3 regions of the Mediterraneibacter sp. NSJ-151 genome follow, and region 1 is predicted to be linked to each of the others. Evidence: riboswitches for the same ligand, from Rfam matches in the RefSeq annotation. Region 1 holds a riboswitch; each other region holds the start of a gene.
The links. Region 1 has a riboswitch for FMN ahead of LQE94_RS02640 (4Fe-4S binding protein). Riboswitches for the same ligand answer to the same signal wherever they lie in the genome.
Positions count from the first base shown of each region.

Region 2: it holds a riboswitch for FMN, as region 1 does, so the genes downstream of both, LQE94_RS15955 (ECF transporter S component) here and LQE94_RS02640 (4Fe-4S binding protein) in region 1, are expected to answer to the same signal.
Region 3: it holds a riboswitch for FMN, as region 1 does, so the genes downstream of both, ribD (bifunctional diaminohydroxyphosphoribosylaminopyrimidine deaminase/5-amino-6-(5-phosphoribosylamino)uracil reductase RibD) here and LQE94_RS02640 (4Fe-4S binding protein) in region 1, are expected to answer to the same signal.

Region 1 is NZ_JAKVPP010000002.1:155,757-160,011, forward strand. It holds gene LQE94_RS02630 (protein-ADP-ribose hydrolase) at 89-865, opposite strand; gene LQE94_RS02635 (Sir2 silent information regulator family NAD-dependent deacetylase) at 862-1,806, opposite strand; gene LQE94_RS02640 (4Fe-4S binding protein) at 1,803-2,417, opposite strand; FMN riboswitch at 2,517-2,628, opposite strand; gene LQE94_RS02645 (pyridoxamine 5'-phosphate oxidase family protein) at 2,649-3,044, opposite strand; gene LQE94_RS02650 (Rrf2 family transcriptional regulator) at 3,256-3,690, opposite strand; gene LQE94_RS02655 (DUF6040 family protein) at 3,846-4,007, opposite strand.
Region 2 is NZ_JAKVPP010000025.1:10,563-14,817, reverse strand. It holds tRNA gene LQE94_RS15975 (tRNA-Gln) at 303-374, shown strand; tRNA gene LQE94_RS15970 (tRNA-Pro) at 409-482, shown strand; gene mgrA (L-glyceraldehyde 3-phosphate reductase) at 637-1,647, shown strand; gene LQE94_RS15960 (cysteine-rich small domain-containing protein) at 1,657-1,950, shown strand; FMN riboswitch at 2,088-2,222, shown strand; gene LQE94_RS15955 (ECF transporter S component) at 2,340-2,969, shown strand; gene LQE94_RS15950 (potassium/proton antiporter) at 3,276-4,255, shown strand, end outside.
Region 3 is NZ_JAKVPP010000001.1:121,209-125,463, reverse strand. It holds gene LQE94_RS00660 (bifunctional 3,4-dihydroxy-2-butanone-4-phosphate synthase/GTP cyclohydrolase II) at 1-437, opposite strand, end outside; gene ribE (riboflavin synthase) at 456-1,109, opposite strand; gene ribD (bifunctional diaminohydroxyphosphoribosylaminopyrimidine deaminase/5-amino-6-(5-phosphoribosylamino)uracil reductase RibD) at 1,091-2,227, opposite strand; FMN riboswitch at 2,392-2,506, opposite strand; gene LQE94_RS00645 (hypothetical protein) at 2,673-2,963, shown strand; gene LQE94_RS00640 (penicillin-binding Tp47 domain C-containing protein) at 2,995-4,255, opposite strand, start outside.

The DNA of each region.
Region 1 (4,255 bases):
GTCGTTCACTTAACATCGGATTCCAATATAAATCACATTCTCAGGCAGTAACAGTACAATAAGATTTATCGGATATTTCAACAGACGCTTATAACAATCCACTGTATATTTTTAAATCTTCATCCTTAAACACATTAAAGATTACCTTTTTTATTCTGCTGTCTTTGTTAAGATACTGCTTTACAGTATTCGTTGCAATCTCGGCAGCTCGTTGCTGTGGAAAGCGGAATACACCTGTAGACAAACAACAGAATGCAATAGATTCCACACCCGTATCAGCTGCAAGCTTTAGGCACTCTGTGTAGCAGCTTGCCAACAGGTCTTCATCTTCTTTTGTGACTTTCCATTGTATAATAGGTCCTACCGTATGAAGAATATATTTTGTCGGAAGATTGTATCCCGATGTTATCTTTGCTTTGCCGGTCTCTTCTTCATGCCCCTGCTTTGCCATAATTTCATGCATTTTCAGACGAAGTTCCATTCCAGCATAAGTATGAATAAAGTTATCAATACAGGCATGCATCGGCGAAAAACAACCAAGCATCTGTGAGTTACACGCATTCACGATCGCATCACATTTCAAAGTGGTAATATCCCCCTGCCAGATATATAATCTCGAATCAGATTTTACAGGTGCAAGCGTGTCAACATCTGTGATTCCACGCTCTATATTTCTTTCTGTAAGATACTCATCCTGTATTTTCAAAAAATCATTACTGATTGGTCTTGGCGGTCTGACATTCATAAGTGAGCGGATCAGATTTTCCTGCCCCTGCTTATCCGTAGGAATGTTCTGTCTGCCAAACGGTATTTCTTCTTTTAAAAGATACTGAATTAGATATTCTCTTCGCTCATCCTGTGTCATAATACCAGCCCCCTTATATCAGTAATTGCCTTTGCCATATCACCGCCAATACCGATTACACGTTCCCCGAAGCTTTCCGGAACTACCGCTTCATCCATATTCAGGCGTATCAAACTATAAGACGAGTTCTCCCTCACCATCTTTTCAAAAGGGAAACGTATAATAATCGGCGTATTAAATCCAACTCCAAGTTCCAAAAGAACAACCCTTTTATCTTTATTCTGTTCCAGAAAACCCGCATACCTGTCGGCTGCCTCATGCCACGCTTCATCTTCCACAAAATAATTATCACAACGGAGATTCATAGCCATATTGCCGCCACACACCGGACATTTTGGTACAAGTTCTGATGGAATCAGGCAGTCTCTTCTTGCTTTATCCATTTTACGAAACAGGTCTTTTGCATCGTAAGTCTTTAGATGACAGGCTTTCTGGCACTGGATTTTCCCATAATCTCCCTGTGTTGCAAATATTCTTTTTTCATCGAATCCCGCTTTATAAAACTGATGATCCACATTGGTTGTAAGTACAAAATATTCTTTGTTCTTTACAATATCATAAAGCTCTGTATAAAGCGGCAATGCCGGAGGATCAAAGCGGTTCATCAATGCATGTTTTGACCAGTATCCCCACTTTGCCTCCTCAGACGGATATGGATAAAATCCGGCTGCATACATATCTGTCATGTAGTACTCACCGTATTTTTTTATAAATTCTTCAAAATTGTCTGTAAACCTTTTACCACCATATTGGATTCCCGCAGCTGTCGATGCCCCGGCTCCTGCCCCGATTATAACACAGTCTGTATTTCTTATATTCTTTGCTGCCCTGTCAATCTGGTCTTCATATGCATCCTTTTGGAATACATAATCCCTTGCCGGAGTACTACATAAAAAGTTTCTCCAGTCAGCATGCCCTTTTCTGATTTTCTTAAAAATCATAATGAACCTCTTTTCTCAATACACTGCTTCGGACAAATTTCTGCACATCTTCCGCAATGCAGACAATGATTCTGGTTGATAGTAACCGGAACTGAAGATATATCAATGCATTTTTGCGGACATACAGAGTAACACAGTTTGCATCCAATACATTCTTTTCCAATAAAATACCCTGTCTGAACTGCCTCGGTTTTTCCAATTGTTATAGTATCCCTCACAATATTTGATGGATTGCTGATATCAAAATACTCTCCCTGTGCCTCATACAGCCGAAACACTTCGATTGCATCTTTCGTATCTCCCGGATAGATTTTCTTCATATATGGATTTTTTTCAAACATAATATCAAGATTCTTTTTTCCGATGTTCTTTATTTTTCCACGCAGAGACACCGCAATTTTGTCTTTTGTTGCGGATATTGCCACATACTGCTGCTCCATTAACTGGTCATAAAATGCTTTTCCCTTTGCTGTAAGGAAATACACACCTTCTTCATCATAGTACATCATATCTATGATTCTTGTCTGAGGATGTCCATCTGAACCTATCGTTGCAACTGTTGTTGAATGAATTTCATCCACCAGAAGTTTAAGATAATCCATTTTTGTCATTTCAAAGTCTCTCCTTTCAGTATCGGTGTAAGTTTTTTATATGTCATCATGGCAATTAAAACAGCCCGCAGGACGGGATTCCCTGCGGGACTTGTTTTATCATATCTTCTCTCATCCGGACTTTACCGTCGGTTATGGAATTGCACCATATCAGCTTTTGCTCGCAGACTATACTGCCGGTCAGGAATTACACCTTGCCCCGAAGACTGTAATTTTTTCTGTTAATTATCTTTAAAATTCATAAGGTGGATTTCCAGAGAAATCTGCGATTAAACCATGCGGATTTTCAAGATAGAATACCTCAAAAATAGGATTATCTGCTGTCTGGTACTGTCCCTTAACGATAGGATTGTTCATGCATCCTTCCTTTACACTCTTGTTGTCCTCAAATACTGCTTTACCATGAAGGCGAATCCATGCGTATTCAGGGGAAGATACTGATACTTCTACTTCAGGATTTGCTAACATATCCTTGTAAACATCCTTTGTGTTGTTAGTACAGAACCAAAGCTTTCCGTCCTGCTCAAAACAGAACATGAATGGACGGCATTTTGCCTTTCCATCTCTTCCGACGGTTGCTAAATACTGAACCGGGTTTTTCTGTAAAAATTCTACTACTTTCTGCATTTTAAATTACCTCCTCGATATGTTGTAACAATGATTATTACATCTTGCAGCTATACAATATCATCCGTTTAATGTAATGTCAATAGTTACATCAAACTTTTTGTAACTTTTTTTGTTACAACTCCTTTTGAAGATTTTACATTGATTATGAAAAACGAAAAGGCTCCGGAAATTGTGATGATATAATCACTCATCCGAAGCCTTCTGTAGACTACTCTTCCTCTGTATACACTGCAATATCTTTTTTCACATCAGCAAGTGTCATTTCTGAAAGTTTTTCCTCCATTGCCTTCTGTACTTCTAACAGTCTCTTATCAAGAACATGGTGAATATTCTTTCCTACCGGACATTTCTGATTGGGATTCTCATGAAAATGAAACAGTTCTTCATCTGGTGCACATTCCACTGCTTTATACACATCAAGGAATGTAATCTGCTCCAATGGTCTGGTAATTGTCACACCGCCTGTCCCTCTTGCAACTTCAATAAGACCAGCAGCCTTTAATTGTTGCAATATTTTACGAACAATCACCGGATTAGTTCCAATGCTTGCTGCCATAAAATCACTAGTCATCTTCTGATTCGAAAATGTATCTATACAGGCAAACATATGGATTGCCATTGTAAATCTACTTGAAATCTGCATTATAAACACCTCTCTTTGACAGTAATCATATCAAAAAACAGATGTAATTTCAATGGTTACATTGTTGTTGAAAACTTAATATAAATACAATCAATAGTCTGCTTTAGAAAAAAACAGAAAGATACTTTACAAAATCTTCCTGTTCTCTTTTTGTTTTAGTAATAGCCTCGTTCCTCCCGCCAGTCTTTCACATAACTTCGGATTCCGATATAGACCACGTGCACAAGAAGTAATAGTAGAATAAGGTTCATCGGAATGATTGATTTTATCCATTTTCCGAAGTAGATTGCAATAGCTGTACTCATTATCGCCATCATGATACTATTTGAGATTCTATTGCTTAATTGTCCGAAAGAATCTGCACCTGTCACAAACTCTTGAAGCAGACTTATAAATCTGTATTTTCTTCAACAGTATATTTTGTCTTTTTATGATTTGGTTTTCCATCACTTTCCATGACGCTGATTGTGTCTGCCCATTCTGAAATTTCTCATCAATTTTTCTGGCATCCGCACCCTCTTGGATCGCCGGCATCTCTAATTTTCCCTGCCTTGCATAAGAAATC
Region 2 (4,255 bases), on a different contig from region 1:
ATTTGAACGAACGTGTTTGAAGCTGCATAGCAGCAAGTTTGAGTTCAAATTCATTTGCTTTTAGCAAAAATTTACGCCCTTATGTGTCACCCGCTCATGGAATCTGAGCAAGAATTCTTATATCAATTTTTTGTAAGGAACGTATTGCCAACTTAATGAACTAAATAGCAAATAAATATCTGACAATAGCGCTTAAAGAGTTGAAAATTCTAACGAAAAAAATATAAAAAAGCTCTTGATTTTTCTGGACAGTCTGATATAATAATCATGTTGCGTGTGACAAATAAGATAAATAAAGATGATGCGGAATGGTGTAATTGGCAGCACAGCAGACTCTGACTCTGTTAGTAGGGGTTCAAGTCCCTTTTCCGTAGCTTAGAATCTGGATTGTCCAGATTCTTTTATTATCGGAGTGTGGCTCAGCTTGGTAGAGCGCTACGTTCGGGACGTAGAGGTCGCGTGTTCGAATCACGTCACTCCGATGTTGTTATAGTATTTCACGAAGTCGATAAGGCTTCGTGATTTTTTTGTTTATAAGCAGATTGGGGTGGATTAACAGCTATCACTTTAAGAAAGTATAGTGTATAATGTCAATAATGAAGAAATAGCATATTTCATAAAAAGGGGGAACCGGCAATGGCAGATATCGCAAACATTTACAAAGCAGATGCATCAAGATATGATTTGATGCAGTACAACCGAGTGGGAAAAAGTGGCTTGAAATTTCCGGCAGTTTCGTTAGGCTTCTGGCATAACTTTGGAAGTAAAGATAATTATGATAACATGAAACAAATGTGTAGAACGGCGTTTGACCTCGGTATTACACAATTTGACCTGGCTAATAATTATGGCCCGGTATACGGAAGTGCAGAGAGTAATTTTGGTCGTTTAATGGAAGAGGATTTTCGGCCATATCGTGATGAGTTGGTGATTACAACCAAGGCAGGATATGATATGTGGGATGGGCCTTATGGAAACTGGGGCAGCAGAAAATATTTGATGGCAAGTTTGGATCAAAGTCTGAAACGGATGAAATTAGATTATGTGGATATTTTCTATCACCACAGAATGGATCCTGACACTCCGCTTGAAGAAACAATGCAGGCACTTGCGGATATTGTAAGAAGCGGGAAAGCTTTATATGCGGGTGTTTCTAATTATAATAAAGAGTATACGGAAAAAGCAGTTTCTATATTAAAAGAACTTCATTGTCCATTTATAGTGAATCAAAGAAGATATTCGATGTTTGATCGAACGATTGAAGAGGATGGAGTGAAAAAATATTGCAAAGAAGCTGGGGTTGGGATTATTGCGTTTAGTCCATTGGCTCAGGGAATGCTGACAGATAAATATCTGGAGGGGATTCCGCAAGATAGCAGAATTGCCAGAGATAATCGTTTTTTACACAAAAGTGATTTGACAGAAGAACGTTTGAGGCAAATTGCAGAGTTAAATGAACTGGCAAAACAGAGAGGACAGACACTTGCACAGATGGCTTTGTCCTGGGTATTAAAAGACGATGAGGTATGCTCAGTATTAATCGGCGCATCAAAACCATCACAGATTAAAGAAAATATATCAATTGTTGAGCAGACATCATTTTCAGAGGAAGAATTGAAAATGATTGAGAAAATTTGTGAAAGATAGGAACGTAAAATGAGTGAACAGCCAAAGTGGATGGGAAAGCATTACTCGTTTTTCTGTAATAAAGAATGTGAGTATTTTCCATGTCATAAAACAAATCATCCGGAAGATTTTAATTGTTTATTTTGCTATTGTCCGTTATATACTCTGGGAGATAAATGTGGAGGAAACTTTCGATATACAGAGAGCGGGATTAAAGATTGCACAGAGTGTATGTTGCCTCACAAGAGAGAAAATTATGGTTATATTATAGGTAAATACGGAGAAATCATGGAAAAGGCAAGGAAAACAGACGAAAAGAAATAAAATAGTTTCTAATCAAAAGAGGATTTCAAGAATGTGGATGAAGATTTTGAAAAAGTTCAGAAAATCAGAATTAATTTGTGAAAAACTCTTGATTTTATAAAAATACATGATTATACTTATATATGAAATTGAACAAAGAAATTCTTCGGGGTAGGGTGCAAGTCCCAACCGGCGGTATAGTCCGCGACCCACATAAGTGGTTGAACTGGTGACTCATAAGTTTGATGAGAATTCCAGTACCGACAGTAAAGTCTGGATGAGAGAAGAAATTGATGTCATAGAGATAACAAAGCCCCGGATTAGAAAATCCGGGGTTTCTTTTTTGACAACACTTCCAAGAAGACTTTCTTTCTTTTCAAAATCTATTTGTTTTAAAGGAGAGAAAAAAGATGAGCACAGGTAGTAATGTAGCAACAGCAGAAAAAACACAAAAAGTAGGAGTAAGAACGTTGGTTCAGATTGGTATGCTTGCAGCAATCGCAGTGGTATTGATGTTATTTGAGATTCCACTTCCATTTGCACCATCATTTTACAAGATTGATTTCAGCGAAGTTCCGGTAATGGTCGGATGTTTTGTAATGGGACCTTTGGCAGGTGCAGCAATCGAATTTGTTAAAATTCTTTTGAACTTTGTAATCAACGGAACAACTACAGCTGGTGTTGGAGAGGTAGCCAATTTTCTGGTAGGATGTGCATTGTGTGTACCGGCAGGTATTATTTACAAATATAAACGTACAAGAAAGGGCGCGTTGCTTGGTATGATAGCTGGAACACTTTTGATGGTTGTTGTAGGAAGTGCAATGAATGCATTTGTATTACTTCCAGTTTATGCAAAAGCATTTGGAATGCCAATCGACGCATTGGTAGCAATGGGAACTGCAGTTAATTCACACATCACAAGTCTTTCAACATTTGTGTTATTTGCAGTAGCACCATTTAACTTATTAAAAGGTATTTTGGTTTCACTGATTGTGTTATTGATCTACAAAAAAATCAGTCCTATTTTTAAAATGAGATAAGAATATCAGATGTGAGATGACTCCCACCTCTGTAGGTGGCGAGTAATGAATCAGTATCAGTGGTGGGAGTCAATCCCCCATCTGATATAGCCTCCGGCAGGATTGCAGAGATGCGCAGAAGAAGTATGTCATGCATTGCATGACGCGCATCTCGCAGCAAGAATGCAGAGGCATTCTTGAATAAAAAATAGTAGTGCAAAGAGGCGTTGGTATGCGTGGAACATACCAACGCCTCTTTTTCAGTTTCGTTTTATAAAGGGACATATGTTATAATAGGAAGAAATAGAAAAAAGAAGGGGTGAGTGTGTGGAGACAAGTTTAATTTTATGTGCGGTTGTAATTATAACATGTATTTTAACAAATAAGTTGACAAACAGGATTGGAGTGCCGGCTGTTTTAGTGTTTATGGCGATTGGAATGGTATTTGGAAGTGAAGGGATTTTTAAAATTCCATTCGATAATTTTGGGATAGCGGAAAAAATTTGTTCTACGGCACTTGTCTTTATTATGTTTTATGGTGGTTTTGGAACAAGTTTAAAAGCGGCAAAGCCGGTTCTTAAACAATCAATTTGCATGTCAACATTGGGGGTTGTATTAACATCGGTATTGACAGGTGTATTTTGTCATTATGTATTACATATGTCTCTTAAAGAAGGTATGTTGCTAGGCGCAGTTGTTGGTTCTACGGATGCAGCGTCAGTATTTTCTATATTACGATCAAAACAGTTAAACTTAAAAGATGGAACAGCATCTATTTTGGAAGTAGAAAGTGGAAGCAACGATCCAGTTGCTTATATGATGACGATGATCATTTTGAGTTGGATGTCATTGAGCAATCAAAATATTGTCTGGATGCTAATAAAACAGATTGGGGTCGGTTTTTTATTTGGAATAGGGGTTGGTGTACTTGCTGTTTGGAGTTTAAAGCATATTGAATTTGAAATCGAAGGTATGGATACAATTCTGATGATTGCATTGGTATTATTTGCTTATGCCGGTTCTGTATTGCTTGGAGGAAATGGATATCTGAGTGTGTATTTACAAGGGATTATAATAGGAAATCAGAAATTTGATCATAAAGTTGTATTGATTCACTTCTTTGATGGAATCAATCATCTGGCGCAGATTTTAATTTTCTTCTTGTTAGGATTACTTGTTTTCCCATCGCAATTATTGGGAATTGCAGGAAGTGCAATATTGGTTTTTATAGGTTTGACTTTTATCGCAAGGCCGATAGCAACTTTTTTGTTGCTTTTGCCATTCCGTGCAAGCTTTAAACAGAAAAC
Region 3 (4,255 bases), on a different contig from region 1:
TGTCCGTTCCGCACCAGGACTCCGCCTTTTCTGGCAATGAGCGGAAATACATGTCCCGGTCTTCTGAAATCTTCCGGCTTCGCATCTTCATCCACACATTTCATGATTGTATAGGAACGTTCTGCTGCCGAAATACCTGTCGTTGTATCGACATGATCCACCGCAACGGTAAATGCTGTGCTGTGATTATCGGTATTCTCCGCAACCATCGGTGGAAAGTTAAGCCTTGCTGCAACTTCCGCACTCATCGGTGTACAGATAAGCCCTTTCGCATAAGTCGCCATAAAATTAATATTCTCCTGTGTCGCGAACTCTGCTGCACATACCAGATCCCCTTCATTCTCTCTGTCCGGATCATCCGTAACCAGAATAATCTTTCCTTCCCTCAGATCCCTCAGTGCTTCTTCGATTGTATTGTACTGATTGTTTTGTGACATTCTATTTATCCTCCTGTTCTAAAATCCGAATTCCTGCAAAAATTCCATCGTAATTCCGGATTCTTTTTTCTCTTCTTCACTCTTTCCAAGGCCTAACAGCCTTTCTACGTATTTTCCAATCACATCATTCTCCAGATTCACCGAATCACCCGGCACTTTTTCCAAAAGCGTCGTTTCTTCTCCTGTATGCGGGATAACCGATACCTGAAATCCCTCTTCATCTACTTTTGCCACTGTCAGACTGATGCCGTCTATACAGATGGATCCTTTTTCCACGATCAGATGTAATATCTGCGACGATGTTCCGATAGATACCCAGATGGCATTCTCCTCCCGGACCAGAGAGCGGATCACTCCGGTTCCGTCAATATGACCGCTTACGATATGTCCTCCGAATCTTCCGTCTGCCGCCATTGCCCGTTCCAGATTCACCTGACTTCCGGCTTTACAGCTTCCCAGACTGCTTCTCCTGATGGTCTCTGCCATCACATCTGCAGTAAATCCATCCGGCTGAAGTGATGTAACGGTCAGACACACTCCATTGACTGCAATACTGTCACCAATCTTCGTTCTTTCCAATACCTTCTTCGCCCTGACTGCCAGAACCCCTGACTCTCCGGTCAGCTGTATATAGCGGACCGTTCCTTTCTCTTCTACGATTCCTGTAAACATGGCCCCTCCTGTTCTTTTCCACATATCTGACAGATTATCCTAATATCTTCACCGATCCGGCAGATATCCGTACATTTCAGTTTCAATGCTTCTGAGGGAAGTCCGATGCCGATTCCTTCCACCGGTGTCTTACTGTTCTTTCCGCCAAATAACTTTGGTGCGATAAAACAGTGTACCTCTTTTACTATTCCTGCCCGCAGTGCACTGTCATTCAGTGTGCCTCCGCCTTCTAGCAGAATGCTGTCAATGCCCTTATTTCCAAGATATGTCATCAGCTTTTTAAGGTCTATCTGACCTTTTTCATCCGGACAGCAGACGGTATCTACTCCTTTCGCATGTAACTGTTCTATTTTTTCTGTTATTTCTTCGTTCTCTTCCCGTCCTGCATAAGCCACGATTGTCCGGTACTCTTTTGCACTTCTTACAATCTGGCTGTCAAGCGGTATCCTAAGACTACTGTCGCATACTATCCTGACCGGACTTTTCCATCCTTCCCCCCGGACATTCAACATCGGATCATCCGCAAGTACAGTCCCGATACCTGCCATAATACCCATATAGCGGTGCCGCATATGCTGCACTTCTTGTCTGGCCGGTTCTCCTGTGATCCACTTCGATGCACCCGTCTTTGTCGCAATTTTCCCATCCAGTGTCATGGCATATTTCATCACTACATACGGTGTCTTCGTCGTAATATAATGGAAGAATACTGGGTTCAGACAGTCACATTCTTCCCGCATAAAATCCCGAACTACTGTAATTCCCGATTCACGCAATATCTGTGCACCTTTTCCTGCCACCTTTGGATTCGGATCCCTGGAACCAATCACCACTTTTTTAATCTTCTGTTCTATGATTGCTTCCGTACACGGCGGTGTCTTGCCATAATGACAGCATGGTTCCAGCGTAACATAGATTGTCGCACCCTCTGCCGATTCTGTAAGCGATGCGATTGCATTGCGCTCTGCATGAAGTTCTCCGCATTTTTTATGATAACCTTCCCCGATGATCCGGCCGTCTTTTACGATTACCGCACCCACCATCGGATTCGGATTCGTCCATCCTTCTCCCTTTTTTGCAAGCTGGATTGCCCGGAGCATGTATTCCTGATCCGTCATTTCTCTTCCTTCTTTCTTAGTTATACAAAAACCCCTGCAGGATACCTACAGGGGAAATGATCTGTTACATATAACTGACAAATGATCTGTTAACCAAAAAAGCTCTGAAATGGATCACCATCTCAGAGCTCAGACACTACATTCATCTATTAAAATAACTGTACCATCATCTTCTTTCATCCAGACTATACTGTCGGCTCCGGAATCACACCGGATCATGCCTCTCGGCCCGCGGGCTTTACCGCCGGTAGGGAATCGCACCCTGCCCTGAAGATTTCGTTTTTTTTATCATAATACTTTATATATCATTTGTAAAGCAAAAGTTTGGAAATAGCAAACTCCGTCCCTATCTGGCACTCGAAAGTCCCTATCTGGTTCTTTTCCCCATTGCCTATCCATTTTGGATTTGCTACAATAATAAAAACCTATCAAGGAGGGCCTGCACATGAACACGATTGAACAATTAGATGAGCTTCAGAAGAAAGCAATACATACCCCGGAATTAAAAAAACGGTTTCTTGCATCAAAAAAGGCAGAAGACCCATTGGGGGAATTCTGCCTGATTTGTCAGCAAGAGGGCTATGATATTTATCCTATGGATATCATTCAAGCCGGAGATGAATTTTATGCCACAATGAAACGAAGCACCAATGGCGGTGGAGAAAATTCTCCTGTTCTCACTTGCGAAGATGATGCATATGAACTATTTTTCGCCGGTCTTGAAACCGACAACTGATTTAAGTCCTGTCTAGCACCTGGCTAAAAACTTATTTGCGTTTTCTTCTCTTCCATGTCACTCCACCGACACCTGCACCAAGTGAAGATACTGCAAGACCTAACCAACCAAGCACGCTTGTCACATCTCCTGTTTTAGCAGCATTTGTTCCACTTGTCTTTGTTGTGTTGCCTGTTTTATTGGTTGTGCTATTCGTCTTATTTGTTGTCTGTGTTGTCTGACTTGATTTCTTAACCAGTCCTTTGATTGCACTGTTCAAAGTATTGCTTGCCTCATCCACTGCTGTCTGGCTTTCTTTTGCCTGCAAAGCACTCTTTGCTTTTGTAAGTGCTGTCTGCATTGCTTTCCAGCTATCTGCTGTGTAATCTGCTTCTTTCAACGCTTCTGCATCAGAGATTGCTTTTTCAAGTGAAGAAGTATCAACACTTACCGGCTGTTCTGCTTTTACAAGAGCTGTCTTTGCTGCATCCAATGTTGCTTTTGCCTGATCTACTGCTTCCTGACTTTCTTTTGCTTCTGCTACGCTTCTTGCATTGACAAGGGCTGCCTGATATGTTGCCCAGCTTTCTGCTGTATAGTCAGATTCTTTTAATCCGTTCGCTTCTACGATTGCTGCTTCCAGTGCAGAAGTATCAACTACAACCGGTGCCGGAGTTTCTCCTGCAACCTTATAAGTAAATGCAAGAGGGGTTGTATATCCCGTTGAAGTTACTGTAATCTGGAATTCTGTTCCCGCTACCGCATCTTTAAATGGCGCTGCATCTGTCTTTAATGTTCCGTCACTTCCAATAATCTCAACTTTGCCTCTTCCGGTTGCTGCATAATCTGTGCCATTTACATTTACAGAAGTGATTTTCCCGATATATGAATTTAATGCATCAGCATCAAATCCTTCTGCCTGTACAAGTTTCTTATTCTCTGAATCATAAGCAGCTGGCATATTTGTTGTTGTCAGCAGGAAGGATGTAACAATATCTGCATATTTGCCATTTTTATCTTTTACTGTGAGCGTATATTTACCTGGTTCTATTGAACCTGCCGCTCTTGTTTCTGTAGCTGCCTTATATGTCAATACATTTCCTTCTACTGTCACGTCTAAACCATCCACACTATACTCTGGATCAAAGTCATCCTGAAGATTCAATTCAATTGTTGTCTTACCTGCAGAAATATCTGCATCTGCTACCTTAATTGCATCTTCAGTTTTTGCAAATTTTACAGGGACATACAGATCTTCGATATCAATTGTATACAATCCATTTGTTGTGTAATATTCAATATTGTCAATTGTC